Regions from separate parts of the Clostridium cylindrosporum DSM 605 genome, predicted to be linked through region 2. Evidence: a T-box and tRNA genes for the amino acid it is inferred to sense, from the RefSeq annotation. Region 2 holds a T-box; the other holds one or more tRNA genes.
The links. The T-box of region 2 lies ahead of metG (methionine--tRNA ligase). A T-box ahead of a tRNA ligase gene usually reads a tRNA of that ligase, here a tRNA-Met.
Positions count from the first base shown of each region.

Region 1: it has a tRNA-Met gene. The T-box ahead of metG (methionine--tRNA ligase) is inferred to sense a tRNA for this amino acid. The anticodon was not compared.

Region 1 covers NZ_LFVU01000024.1:9,958-17,714, forward strand. Annotated here, with positions in the region: gene tilS (tRNA lysidine(34) synthetase TilS) at 1-160, opposite strand, end outside; gene spoIIE (stage II sporulation protein E) at 299-2,689, opposite strand; tRNA gene CLCY_RS05615 (tRNA-Met) at 3,007-3,083, opposite strand; tRNA gene CLCY_RS05620 (tRNA-Met) at 3,096-3,171, opposite strand; tRNA gene CLCY_RS05625 (tRNA-Leu) at 3,181-3,269, opposite strand; gene CLCY_RS05630 (S1 domain-containing RNA-binding protein) at 3,469-3,873, opposite strand; gene CLCY_RS05635 (FtsB family cell division protein) at 3,957-4,238, opposite strand; gene yabQ (spore cortex biosynthesis protein YabQ) at 4,289-4,849, opposite strand; gene yabP (sporulation protein YabP) at 4,865-5,152, opposite strand; gene CLCY_RS05650 (RNA-binding S4 domain-containing protein) at 5,344-5,601, opposite strand; gene CLCY_RS05655 (HU family DNA-binding protein) at 5,671-5,946, opposite strand; gene yabN (bifunctional methyltransferase/pyrophosphohydrolase YabN) at 6,038-7,486, opposite strand; gene CLCY_RS05665 (putative polysaccharide biosynthesis protein) at 7,504-7,757, opposite strand, start outside.
Region 2 covers NZ_LFVU01000004.1:187,392-195,148, forward strand. Annotated here, with positions in the region: gene CLCY_RS14035 (3D domain-containing protein) at 1-420, opposite strand, end outside; gene CLCY_RS03010 (TatD family hydrolase) at 580-1,341, opposite strand; gene metG (methionine--tRNA ligase) at 2,285-4,234, opposite strand; T-box leader at 4,307-4,513, opposite strand; gene CLCY_RS03020 (methyl-accepting chemotaxis protein) at 4,898-6,910, shown strand; gene CLCY_RS03025 (methyl-accepting chemotaxis protein) at 7,046-7,757, shown strand, end outside.

The DNA of each region.
Region 1 (7,757 bases), on a different contig from region 2:
CATGAGCCGCATGGATTGATAAATTATATTCATCCTTTAAGCTTAATAATATATGAAGTAGACTTAGTGAATCTGGTCCACCTGAAAATCCAACTACTATATTATCGCCATGGCTTATCATATTGTTAATTTCTATAGTATTCTTTACCTTACATAACATTTTTATCACCACTTATTCCTTTAGTAGTTACATTATTATAATAGAGTTTTTCACGTAAAAACTCAATATATAATTTAACAAATTAAAAAACACAGAGATATTACGTATTATACCTTAATATCTCTGTGTTTTATTTCGCTATATTACCTTCCAAACCTTACTTACTATAACAGTCATATCATCTGCGTCATATTCATTAACGTAGGATTTGGCTTTCTTTAGAATATAATCAGCTACATCCTTTGGATTCCCACTATCATATTCTGATAAAGCCTTGGTAACCCAATCATTTTTCATATCCTCCTTAGCATCAGAAACCCCATCTGAAACCATAATTATCATATCTCCATTTCTAACTTCTAAAATGTTTGTTTCAAAATCAACATTGTCTAAAATTCCAACAGGTATACTTGAACTTTTTAAAACTTCAACTCCTCTTGATGTTTTAATATATGTAGGCGCTGCCCCTATTTTTACAAACTCACCTATTCCGTTATATAAGTCTAAAATAGCCATATCTATTGTTGCAAATCTTTCATCACTATCACCAAGTATTAATACTGAGTTTATTGCCTTTATAGCAGTATCTCTATCAAAACCCGCCTCCATAAATTTTTCCAGAAGTGAAATTGTCGCTTTACTTTCATTAGATGCTATAGCTCCACTTCCCATTCCGTCACTAAGTCCTACAAGATACCTTCCACTTCCTATATCCCCAAATGTATAACTATCTCCTGAAACCTCATCTCTAGATAATTTTGCAATTGCTGTTTTAACAGTGTATTTTTCCTCTTCAACTAATTTTATTTGATGTATATTATTATCTACCATTGCCCCTGAAAGATTAGATGTACATAATCTTCTATCTAAAACTTTACTGATAACCGAGGTATAGTTACAAACATTAACATCATTTCCATCATTTGCATCTATATAAACTATTACCTCAAAACGTCCCTTTTGGCTTTTAACTGCAAAAACCTCACTAAACTTTAGACCCTCTGACCTTAATGCATCCTCAATATCTATTTCCTTTTCATTTTTAATCTCTATTACATTAGTTGCTTCTTCAACCATAGTATTTACTACAGAGGATACACCCCTTATTTGTTCCGCTAGTACCATACGAGAATTCGCAAGCTTATTTCTCCACCTACTGTTTATTCTAAAAACCTCAAATACATTATTTGTTTGTCTTGTTAGCTCATGTGGTCTTAAACATTTTTTCTGAAGAGAGTCTGGAATATCTTGAACAGAAATCTTTCCTCTTTTCTCAACTTTGCTTAAAAGCTGTATAAATGAATTACTTGTATGATATATCTCACTATCCCAGCATGTATTTCTATTTTCACATGTAAAACAAACTTTATCTGCTAATTGTTCTACCATAGCATTTATGTCTGTTTTATTAGAAAGTTGATTAGTAAAGCTTTGTTCTAACACATTCGAAAGTCCTCCAAGGGCTCCTGATACCATACTAAGTCTTGATGCCATAACATCATTTACCCTCTGGAGATATAAATCACTCCGAGTTTCAGCTTTTTCATATTCTACTTTATTATTAAATACAACTAATTTTTCTAATTTTCTTTTTGGAGATATTAGAAAAATTACGGTACCTACAACAGAATCTATTAATAGCGGCTGCATATCTGCAAATGTAGATGTATAAAATGATAGTATAGCAGCAGAAAGTATAAATGCTACAGATGCAAGTATTTTTCCAAAGTCCTTAAAAACTCCTGCGATTAATCCACAAAAGCCAAATACACCTATTGTAAATGGCATAGTAGTATCAGCTATTCCTGATACAAGTCCAAGGGTTATACCCATGGCGGCTCCAAGTGTTGCCCCTTCTAGAAATCCACATGTTAATGCAAGTGTAAATGCTACAATATTTTTCAAGGATAATCCCATATAACTTATATCAAATGTTCCTGCAACTGCAATGGCAATAATAAGTGCCATACATACTAACTCTTCAGTAGTAAGTTCTTTTTTATTCTTTTTAAAAAAACATACTGGAACACCATATGAGAATATAAACCCAAAAGCAACTACTATAACACTTTCAAACAAAGTTATAAGTATATCATATGGAATCATACTTCCTGAAATAAATTTATAATATACAAATATATTAACTAATGAATTTATAATGAAGGTGCAGGCACTTATTCTAAATATATTAAACTTATCATCTTTCTTAATCATAAGTCCTATTGCCATTATAAGCATTAAGGAAACAGCGTGGGAAAACCCTAAATAACCGTTAAACGTGCTTATATATCCAATAGCAGTAATAAATCCCGTCGCTACTGCTGCTCTAATTCCTAAGAGCCCATAGGCTGATATAAAGAAAGCTAGTCCAAATGGCATAAACATTTTCAACATTATAACCCTTGATGCAAAAAAAGCACATGTATAAAAAAGCAACGCGTTAACTGATATTAATTCCCCAACAATACCTTTTTCTCTAGATAATTTTGTGGTAACCCTTTTGTATGTCATTAACTCTTCCTTGTACATTCTCGTAACCCCCTCATTTATTCCATACACATATATCTCAAATCTCTTTAATCGTGATTTCATTTTATCAATAAGGTGTCCATTATTTTGTCATTAAAACTCCCTAGACTTGAAAAACTTTCTGACATAAAGTAAATGTTTTTTATTATGAGAATATACACTTCGACTAAAAAAATTCTTTATTGATATAATATTTTTAGTTATGCTAGGAAAAAACCGTGAATTGTAAATGAATTTAATCCGAATATATTTTAGAAATGATTCATAGAATATAGATAATCAAAAAATAAAAAAAGCACTGATTAATCAGTGCTTTTTGGTGGCGGCGGAGGGAGTCGAACCCCCGACCCTTCGGGTATGAACCGAATGCTCTGGCCAGCTGAGCTACGCAGCCACGTTATAAAGTTGGTTGCGGGAAGAGGACTCGAACCTCTGACCTTCGGGTTATGAGCCCGACGAGCTACCAACTGCTCCATCCCGCGATATTAAAGTGGTGCCGGAGACCGGGGTCGAACCGGTACGGTCGATGAGGACCGCAGGATTTTAAGTCCTGTGCGTCTGCCTGTTCCGCCACTCCGGCGAGTTACTTTAGCGACTTATCACCTTTCAGTGTTTCTCGCTTTCGTTAATGTCTCTCGCTGACATGATTAATTATATAACGTCTTTAAAAAATAGTCAACACTTTTTCAAAACTTTTTTTAATTTTTTTTCAAAAGGGCTTGTAGCAAGGGTTTAGATGACTTTTTACAAATAAAAAAAGGCATATAATATGCCTTATGTTACCTTTTTGAATATCCGCCTTTTCTTTTTGAATCTTGTCCTCTTTTAAGATCTTGCATCTTCTCTTCGCTTTCCTTAGTAAACTTAGACATCATATCTTCAAATGAAAGTGATGAAGTCTTTCTTTTTTCTTTATCCCAGTCGATTTCAACAGGCTTTTGACTAACTTTATCAGCTGGTACCTGTCTAATTGATAAACTCATTCTTCCATTGTCATCTACACCGATAACCTTCACCTTAACTTTATCTTGCTCCTTAAGGTGCTTCTTTATATCTTTTATATAAGCATTAGAGATTTCTGAGATATGAACAAGACCTGTTTTTCCACCTACTTCAACGAATGCTCCGAAGTTTGTAATGTTCACCACTGTGCCTTCTAAAATGCTTCCAACCTGTAGGGTCATACTAAAAAACTTCCTCCCTTAACTGTTATAATTGATTTTAATTATATCCGAATTTAAACACCTAGTCAATTTATATTAGGGTTTTATTTAGCCTTATTTTGATCTATAAAAAGAATCTCTCCTTCTTTGATCATACCAAGCTTTTCCCTAGCTAAAATTTCACTATAGTCTTCTGATTTGGATTTTGCAAGTCTCTCCTTTAGTTGCTGATTTTGTACTTTGAGATTTTGTTTTTGTTTCTCATATGATTCATAATCATTGCTTAATCTATTAATAATACTTTGCTGTTTTGTAAGTAATACTCCAAAGAAAATAATTACAACTAGCCAAAATAACTTAAATCCCTTTTTCTTTCTTTTCTTCACTTTAATCCCCTTCTTCATAAATTGTATTCAAGCCCTTTTATGTAGTTTCCTTATTTCTTAATCTTTTCCTGTCTATTCTTATTCAGGAATCTTCTCTCTTTTTTATTCTTCTTAAGGGCGCTTTTTTCCTTCTTTTGCATATCTTTTTCAGTAGTATCAATATGGGCCTTATTTTCTATCCTTCTTTTATGTATGTCGCCACTTGCCACCTTAATGTTAACCCATAAAAAACTAAAAGCATGACCAAGTAATTTAAATGGTATCAATAATACATTTTTTATTATACTAAATACATTAGATATAATAAGTAAAATTCTTATTAAGATAATCTTAAATATTTTTGATATAAACTTAAAATAAAATAAAAGTCCCACTATTATTCCTACAAAAGTATAGTATCTCAGTTCCCCATTATTTGTAGCCATTAAAAATACAAACACTACTATTGATTGAAGTATCCAAAATAGTATGTCTGAAAATGCAGCCATTATCTTATTTGGCGGACTTATTCCTCGAATAATTCTGTATATATCAAACATTACTCCTACTAATACTCCTGCTATAATTGTGGAAAAAAAGTATCCTAACTGAGTTTCTATGCTTAATATCATAAAAAACCTCCAGGGTTATTTAAACATCTTTTTTAAGATGCTCTCTTTTTTCGTTTTATCCTTTGATACATATGCTAAAGAATTTATAAAACCATCTATGCACATATCCCCATTTTCCACATTTAGCACACTAACCTTCATATTACTCCCTTTTATTAAAAGCCCACCCATACAGGTTTCAAGTGTTACACTTTCTTCACTAAAGCTTATAACTTCAACAACTCCTGTAAGTTCAAGCTTTTTTCTAGCATCTAACTTTATGCTATGCTTATCGAATCTATTTATATTTTTTTCACCTTCCATACTATCCCTCCTATTCTCTAAATAATATGAAATTAAATAATAAATTATTACTTTTTAGATATATTAACAGTAAACCACAAAATTCCCACATTCTTTCCACAGACTTATCCACAATCTGTGTATAAATTAACTATAGATAGTAAAATGCCCTAGAATTTAACATATACTAAATTCTAGGGCATTATTTCTAACTATTCTATTTCACTACCACTTATTATTCTATAAAGGTCTCTCGCTCCATCCTTTGTCACATGATCCTTAAGGTCTATAACCTCTGCTTTTATACTTCCCCTTGCGTATCCAATTTCAATAATATCAGATATCTTAAGAGAAGTACCAGCCTTCGCTGCCTTACCATTAACAAGAACTCTTCCAGTATCACAAACTTCCTTAGCTACTGTTCTTCTTTTTATAATTCTAGATACCTTTAAAAACTTATCAAGCCTCATGATTCATCATCCTTTCTATAAATTATATAAAAAGTATAAAAAAATCAGGCCAATGACCTGATTTTATAATTAGTTGTTTACTTTTTCCTTAAGCTCTTTTCCTGCCTTAAAAGCTGGAACCTTTGAAGCTGGAATAGTTATCTCTTCCTTAGTCTTAGGGTTTCTTCCCTTTCTTTCTGCTCTTTCCTTAACTTCAAAAGTACCGAATCCAACTAGTTGAACCTTGTCACCTGAAGTTAGAGCTTCCTCTATACTTTCGATAAAAGATTTAAGAGCCTTCTCTGCATCCTTCTTTGTTAGACCACTTTTGTTAGCCATTGATGTTACTAGATCTGCTTTATTCACTATTTTTCCCTCCTTAGTCAATTACCAAGTACACTATCGTAAATTATTCTCCAAAAATAGATATATTCCTTCTTGACACAATAAAAAACTTTTAAATTCCTTCTTTAATGCCCTTGGCTTCATTCCAAAGTCTATCCATTTCACCTAGTGTTGCCTCATTAAGAGTTTTACCACTTTCTAAGACCTTGTTTTCAATATACTCAAATCTTTTTATAAACTTTTCTATGGTGTTTGTCAAGCAAATTTCAGGATTTATGCTTAAAAAACGCGAAAAATTAACAACTGAAAATAGTAAATCCCCAATTTCTTCTTCCAATTCTTTATTATTACCATTTTTATGGGCTTTTAATACTTCTTCAAATTCCTCTTGAATCTTTGATATTGTATCCTCTATATGTGGGAATTCAAAGCCAACTTTTTTAACTTTTTCTTGTAGTTTTAGTGCCCTCATTAAAGATGGGAAACTTAAAGGTATATCCTTTAAAACTTGTGTATAAGTTTCTTGGCTTTTCTCTTTCATTTTTATCTTATCCCAATTAGATAATACTTCACCTGAAGTTTCGCATTTGTCCTCTCCAAATATATGGGTATGTCTGTCAATCATTTTTTTAGTTATACCATGGACAACATCTCTTATATTAAATCCGTCGTATTCTCTCGCTATCTCACTGTGAAAAACAACTTGAAGTAATACATCTCCAAGCTCCTCGGATAAATTATCTATATCATCCTTTCTTATAGCATCTAGAACCTCATAACACTCCTCTACAAGGTATCTCTCAAGACTTTTGTGAGTTTGCTCCCTATCCCATGGACAACCCTCTTCACTTCTAAGGGTTTTCATAACAGAAACTAAATCATTAAAGTTATATTTTCTATTTTTGGTACAAGGTGGTATATATAAGCTCGTTAGATAATCTACCCAATCTGCTCTATCAATTTCATATAGGAACATTTTTTCTATTTTTTCAAGTCCCTCAACTCCAGCAGCCCTAATTAGGTATACTTCTTGTTCATCATCATAGTAATCCATAAGCTTAATTTTAATATCACATGCTATAAATGGACTATAAACCTGAGTTACTATATTTGATACATTTATATCTGGTTCTTGGGTATCTAGTTGAAGACCATCTATAATCTTAAGCCCTGTAATCGGGTCTATTTTAATAGCTGAAACCACAGCATCAATAAAGCTTAATGCTGTAACTATTTCATATTCTTTCCCATTTTCTTCACAGATTTTTATAATATGTTGAACTGACTTTTCTGCAACTAATGGATGACCTGGAACAGCATAAACTACGTTATCCTCACTTGCTACCTTAGTCGCTATTTCTAAATACAAGGCGTCAAAGTCCTCTGCTGAATCATACATATCATCAAATGTTTCAAATTCAATCCCTGAATTTCTTATGTACTCTACATTAGGATGCTTAAATGTTCTAATATAAACCTTTTTTGCACTTTTCATAATATCTAGAGTTTTTAGTGTTAAATCCCCAGAAGAACCTGGTCCGAGTCCTACTATTTTTATCATAAGCTAAATCTCCCTTTTTAACCTTTAATCATACTCTTAAGTTCTTTAACCGTAAGGGTTTTTGTTAATAATAGTGCTATAGCATAAACTCCTCCACCAAACACTATTGAAATAAGAGTCGCTAAAGAATTCTTACCTATTATTCCAAATATATAGGAATATGATGCCATAACCGAAACTGCCATTATAAGGCTACAAATAAGTGGCATTACAAAGCTTTCTGTTAGACGTGTATATACTCTAGTATATTTTATTACAAGAATAAAATCTA
Region 2 (7,757 bases):
TTGAATTTTCGCTGTCACACCTGGATTAATTTTGTCTAGAGCACTAATGCTCAACTTTTCTTCCTTTAGCATATCAGAAACAGTAGTAGCTGTTGTTTTTATTTCCTTTAGCTTTCCTGCTTCTTCAACCTTTATAGGAACTGCTCTTTTTATACTTATTTTCATATCCTTTTCCAGGTTACTATCTAGTGAATGGGATATCTTATCTTCTTTATCTAGCACTATATTTTGTGCCTCGATAAGTCCCTTAACTGTGCTTTTGTTTGTTGTAAGGATGTCTATCCTTCCATCATATGCTAGTGTTACTTTTTTTCTTTTCCCTGCGATTACGAAGAATGAAACCACAAGCATTAGAATTAATGATGCGATAAGAATCTTCTGCCCCGAGGGTCCTTTTAGTGTTTCCTTTAGTTTAGTCATATTTTTACCTCCCTTTCGTTGACTGAAGATAGAGATAGGCCTCTTCTCTTCTTCACCTTGATAATTCTCGGTTACTCAATTTAGGGGTACGTATCAAAATTCATAAGCCTATTGGCATTTACTAAATATATTATTAGTAAACCAGCAAAAGTATTCCATCTATTTTAAACCAAATAGATTTGAGGCATTTTCAAATGTTAGTTGACATGTCTCGTTGTAAGTCTTTCCTATGGTCTTAGCCATAACATTTAAAGTATGAATTAAGTAAGAGGAATCATTTCTTTTTCCTCTATTAGGAACAGGTGTTAGGTATGGACAATCTGTCTCAACCAATATTCTGTCTAGAGGAGTTTGTTCTAATACCTCTAGAGATTTTCTAGCATTCTTAAATGTAATCACACCTGTGAAACCAAGATAATAATCAAGTTTTAGTACTTCCTTCGCAAATTCCGGGCTTCCTGAGTAGCAATGAAGTACCCCTTTGACGCTCTTAAATTCCTTTAAGATTTTTAATGTGTCCTCATGAGCGTCTCTGTCGTGTATCACTACTGGAAGATTTAAATCCCTTGCAAGTACCATTTGTTCTCTGAATATTTTTTTCTGTATCTCTCTATCTGAAATGTCATAGTAGTAATCAAGTCCAATTTCTCCTACAGCAAGTATCTTATCACTCTTACCAAACATGTCCCCTAGTATGTTAATACCACCTAGCAGCTCCTCTGCATCGTGTGGATGCACTCCTAGTGCACCATAGAAGAAATCATGTTTTGAAGTAAGACTTAGAGTATCTTCACAGCCCTTAAGATTCGCTGCACAATTAAGTACTCTAGTTACCCCTGCTTTATTTATCTTATCTATAACATCGTTTCTGTCTTCATTAAACATCTCACTATCATAGTGAGCATGTGAATCAAATATCATAACTTAAATTCTCCTTTTGCGCTTGTAACACTGTCAGAAAACTAGCCTAATTTATTTACTTCGCTCATTATAACAGTAAGAGAATTAAAAGGCAAATTTACAAATCAGTATAGTGTGTGAACATTTTGTTAACAATAACCAAAATTTCCTGCCTTTTAACACATTTTTTTACATTTTGTCCTAAGTTATGACATAATATTATCACTGCATATTTTTTGTGAAATTCAACATAATTTGAAAATGGCTATTTTACCCATGTGGATAACTCTAAATAACAGGAGAGATTGTCAAAGCCTTTATTTACAGTAAATCACAAATAACCTAAAACTTATTTACCACAATTATCCACACAAAATTTCATCCAAAACTTTACAATTATCTATGTCATAATATTCAGATAATACTGTAAAAATATTCACTTCAATTTTCTACACAACATTTTTCAAATCTTTAAAGTTTTTATTTACAATTGTTTAAAAAAATTTTTTTAAGTTTGTTTTTCATCTAGGTTTGCGCTCTTGTAAGGATGTGTATCTAAAACAACTTTTAAATTCGAGGTTTAGTTTTTAATTTTTTAATTACCTAGAACATATATAAAAACTATATATTGATTTAAATTGTAAAAACTATCAACTATATACTAATTATCCCCACTTCTAATAAATGTAATATGGCCTTATTTAAAAAAATCCCTTCTATTATATATACGCTTTTTTTGGTATGTATTTTTTGATTCATAAAAATATCTGTAAATACAAAAAAATCCTTAACATATAAATTCTATAATAATATTAATTTCATAATTTTTGGATTCTATATTTGTAGATTTAACAAATCCAAATTCGGTACCTTTTGAGCATTTTCAACCCCACTTTAAACTATTCAAATTTACATAAAAGAAGGCCGCTGACATTTTCATGTAAGCGGCCTTAAATTTTTATATCTATCTTACTTGGCTTCCTGATGGAATATCCTTATTTATCATTGGAATTTCTAGTATTGAATCATCATCTGTTGATGCTGCAAGTATCATTCCATGTGATTCTATTCCACGTAGTTTTGCTGGCTTTAGGTTAGCTACTAGTATAACCTTTTTACCTATTATGTCCTCTGGTGCATAGTGCTTAGCTATTCCTGAAACTATTGTACGAGTTTCTCCTCCTAGTTCCACTGTTAGCTTAAGTAGCTTATCAGCTTTCTTTACCTTTTCGCACTCTAGTACCTTTACTACTCTAAGGTCTATCTTTGAGAAGTCATCTATTGTTATCTCTTCTTTTATAGGGATTATTTCTCTCTTTTCTACTCCTTGAGCCTTTAGCATTTCTTCTCTTATCTTGTCTAGTTCTTCTAGCTTCTTTTCTACGTCTATTCTTGGGAACATTACTTCTCCTCTTTCAATGCTTAGGTTAAAGTCTATATCCCCGAATACTTTTATGCTGTCTAGTGTAAGAATATTTTCTTCAAACTTGAACTGTGAGTTTATCTTAACTGCTGTGTCTGGAAGGAATGGTGATATAAGTGTGCTTATAAATCTTATAGCTTCAGTTAGGTTGTATAGTACACCCTTTAGTCTTTCACTATTTGCTTCATCCTTCGCTAGTACCCATGGTGCAGTTTCATCTATATACTTGTTCGCTCTAGCTACAAGCTTCATAACTGATTCAACAGCATCATTAACCTTTAAATTGTCCATGAACTTATCCACATTATTAACAGTTTCCTCTGCAAAACTCTTTAAAGCTTCATCAAATTCATCTTCAATAAGTCCCTTTGAGATATTACCATCAAAGTATTTTACTATCATTTGAAGTGTTCTTGAAACAAGGTTTCCAAGGTCATTTGCAAGGTCTGAGTTTGTTCTCTTTATGAAGTTTTCACTTGTGTATTGTCCGTCACTTCCAAATGATACTTCACGAAGTAGGTAGTATCTAACAGCGTCTACTGAGAAGTGCTCTGAAAGTAGAATTGGGTCTACTACATTACCCTTTGACTTTGACATTTTTCCACCGTCAACTAATAGCCAACCATGTCCATATACCTTTTTAGGTAGTGGCATGTCTAGTGCCATTAATAGAGATGGCCATATAATAGTATGGAATCTTATAATATCTTTTCCTACTATGTGAACATCTGCTGGCCAGAACTTTTCTAGCATTTCTTCATTTTCTGAACTATACCCAAGTGCTGTTATGTAGTTTGAAAGTGCATCTATCCAAACATATACAACGTGGTCAGTATCAAATGTTACAGGAATTCCCCAGTTAAATGTAGTTCTTGATACACATAAATCCTCAAGTCCTGGCTTTATGAAGTTGTTTATCATTTCGTTTTGTCTACTAACTGGTTCTATGAACCCTGGGTTTTCTTCTATATGCTTAAGTAGTCTATCTTGGTATTTAGATAGCTTAAAGAAGTATGCTTCTTCCTTAGCCTCTTCAACATCTCTTCCACAGTCTGGACATTTTCCATCTACTAATTGTGTTTCTGTGAAGAAAGTTTCACAAGGTGTACAATACTTTCCTTCATAATGCCCCTTGTATATATCACCTTGATCATAAAGTTTTTTGAATATCTTTTGAACTGCTGCTATATGATAATCATCAGTTGTTCTTATGAACTTGTCATTAGATATATTCATTACCTTCCAAAGGTCTTGAATACCAGCTACTATCTCGTCTACGTATTCCTTAGGAGTTACCCCTTTATCCTCTGCTTTTCTTTGAATCTTTTGACCATGCTCATCTGTTCCAGTTAAGAACATAACATCGTATCCTGCAAGTCTTTTGTATCTAGCAATTGCATCTGCAATAACTGTTGAATATGTATTTCCTATATGTAGTTTATCACTTGGATAATATATAGGAGTAGTAATGTAAAAAGGTTTCTTTGTCATTATTATTCCTCCATTCTATATAGGGTTTCCCCTAAAAGTTACTTAAAAATAAAAAAGCCCCACCCCTAGTATCCTAGGGGCGAAGCGCCGCGTTACCACCCTAATTCATCTTAATGACCTTAAGTGCTATAACGGTGCAACCGTTTTGACCTAAACTAAATTAGATTCAGCCAAAAAGCTCAGGAGCCATCTTCCTATAATACACATTCTATCGGCTTTCACCTAACCCGACTCTCTTGAAGATACACATTATAGTACTCTTTCCTTCGTAGCTATAAACAGAATTCTTAAATCAGTAGTAGTTTTACTCCAACGGATTCTTAGATGTCCTTATCCAGGAACTTAGCGTAGCTAAGTTATCGGATAAAAAGAATTCTCTTATCATTATGTTATATCAAAATGTAAATAGAGTCAATTACAACTCTAGCCTAATTTTCACTGTTACAAATAGCGAATTATTTTGAACAAATTCACTATAATATTCTTAATTGTCGAGCAAATTCCAACTGTTTCAACAGTATTTTCACTTTTTTACTGTATAAAGTCGATATACATATATATTTTTTACATTTTTAATCGAAAATTATTATAAACGCTTCTATTTTAGTCGATAACTAATTTTTTTGATTTATTTTTAATATTTATTTAAAGGGGGTAATACAAATGCTAAAAATTCAATTTAAAAGTTTAAGTAGACAAATGCTGTTAAGTATAATTCTACTGATAACTATAGTATGTTTAGGTATAGCTATAATTTCAAATATAATATCTAAAAATGCTATTATAAAAACAGTAAATACTGATCTACCTGAAATAGCAGATCAAGCTTCAAAAACTATAGAAGCTGAGATAAACCAACAACTTAAAGTATTAGAACTATTTTCTCTGAATCCTACTTTAGGTGATGAAAAGGCTCCTATAAACATTAAAATGGAGCTACTAAACAAAGAAAAAACTAGAAGTGGACATTTAGATATGGCTATAGTAGATGCTGCTGGTAATGGCATTAATACTAGTGGTGACACTTTTAATTCTAAGGGTCAAATAGGATATGAAAAGGCAATATCAGGTACACCTAACGTTTCTGATCCTTTAATTAGTAAAGCTAATGGTAAACTCATAGTTATATATTCTGTTCCTATAATAAAAAATGGTTCCTTAGTAGGGGTTTTACAATCAGTTAGAAGCGGTGATGCATTAAGTGCTTATACAAGTTCTATTAATCTCGGAAAAACAGGTAAAGCATATATTATAAGTAAGGATGGTACATTAATTGCAAGTGAAAATAAGGATCTTGTAATGTCTCAAAGCAATAACATAAAAAATTCTGAGAAGGATTCATCTCTAAAGGAAATTGCAGATATTGAAAAAGAAATGGTTTCAGGAAAAAAATCCGCTGCTAAATACAAGTCTAATGGAGTTGAACACTATATAGGTTATTCTCCTATAAAAAGTGCAGGTTGGTCACTTGGAATAGATGTTGAGTCAAGTGAGGTTCTAGCTTCAATTACTACACTAACAAAAAGTATAGTAGTTGTGTCCATTTTATTTATCATAATCGGTGCTGCAATTGCATATTTAATTTCAAAGTCTATTACAAAACCTATTAATAATTCTGTAAGTGAACTTGAGACTATTGCAAACGGAGACTTAACTGGAGAGATATCAGATAAGCTTCTTTCTAGAAAAGATGAAATAGGAAGTATGGTTAAGGCTATAAACACTATGAAGGAATCAATTTTACACATGTTACATGATGTAGAAGGCAGCTCATCAAGCATAGATCAACAAATAAACACTATCCATGGAATCTCCCAGGAATTAGCTTCATCAAGTGAAGATATAACTGTTGCAACAAATGATGTTGCTAAGGGAAATACAGAACAAGCAGGTGATCTTGTTGACATAACCTCTATAATTGAAGACTTTAGCAATAAACTAAGTGATATGATCGACCTTATAAAAAATGTTGATACTAGTACCGTAGATATTAAAAATATGGCCGATAATAGTAGTATAGACATGGATAATCTCGTAATATCTATAAAAAATGTTAATGAGGTATTTAGGGACCTCATTATAAAAACGAAAAACGTCGAAGAAAACATTCTAAAAATTAACACAATCACTAATCTAATAAATCAAATTTCAGATCAAACTAACTTATTAGCACTTAACGCAGCAATCGAAGCAGCAAGAGCTGGAGAAGCTGGTAGAGGATTTTCAGTGGTAGCCGACGAAATAAGGAAGCTAGCTGAACAAAGTAAAACCTCATCGGTTAATATTTCAAGCTTAATCGAACAAATTTCCACAGATACAGAGCGTATGGCAAATGCTACTGATATAGTAAATACAGAACTTAGCGCTCAGGAAGAGAATATATACACAGCTATAGAATCCTTTAAGACTATTACACAGGCTGTAGACGATATTACTCCTAAAATGCATGAAGCTAACAAATCAATAGCGCACTTAAACGAAAGTAAAGAAGTAATTCTATCTAAGGTAGAAGGCGCATCTGCAATTGCTGAGGAAGTATCAGCATCCTCTGAGGAAATAGCAGCTTCTACTGCGGACATGGGTACATCAGCTAAAAATATTGAAGATTCACTTGCATTATTATCAGATATGAGCCAAAAATTAATGAACAATGTAACAAAATTTAAGATTAATTAATTATAATAGGTCTTTTTCAGGATACCTTTGTTATAGTATTTGAAGTTTTTACATACTAGTCCTACTTTGTATTATGTTTTGAAGATTTACGATATTATTAATATTTTTTTAAAATATTTATTTGGGGGTAATGTTATGAAACTAGTACAATTTAAAAGCCTAAAGCAACAAATGCTAGTAAGCATAATAATGCTAATAGTATTGATATGTTTAGGACTATCTTTAATATCAATTATAGTTTCCAAACAATCTATAATAAAAACTGCAAATAAAACATTACCAGAAGTAGCTAAGCAAGCAGCTTCTACGGTAGAAAGTGGAATTCAAGAGGAACTTAAAGTACTTGAATTACTTGCAACAAACCCTATTCTAAGCGATGAAAAGATAGCAATAGAGCAAAAAATGCAAGTACTAAAGGAAGAAGTAAAAAGAAGTAATCATATAGATATGACCTTAGTTGATGTAAATGGAAATGCCTTAAATACATCTGGAAATAAGTTTAACATCAAGGAACAGGAGCATTTTAAAAAGGCCCTAGGCGGAGTCAGTAACGTATCTAATCCTATGATTAGTAAGAACAATGGAAAGTTAATAGTTCTTTATGATGTTCCAATAAAAAAGAATGGTAATGTAATTGGAGTTATTAATGCTGTAAGAAGTGGTGATGAACTTAGTAGTTACACAAAGCCTATAAAACTAGGTGTAACAGGACAAACCTATATGCTAAGTACTGAGGGAACACTGATTGCAGACAATAACTCAGAGCTTGTTTTATCCCAAAATAATAACATTAAAAACCTAGAAAAAGACCCATCTCTTAATGATGTTGTAGACATAGAAAAGAAAA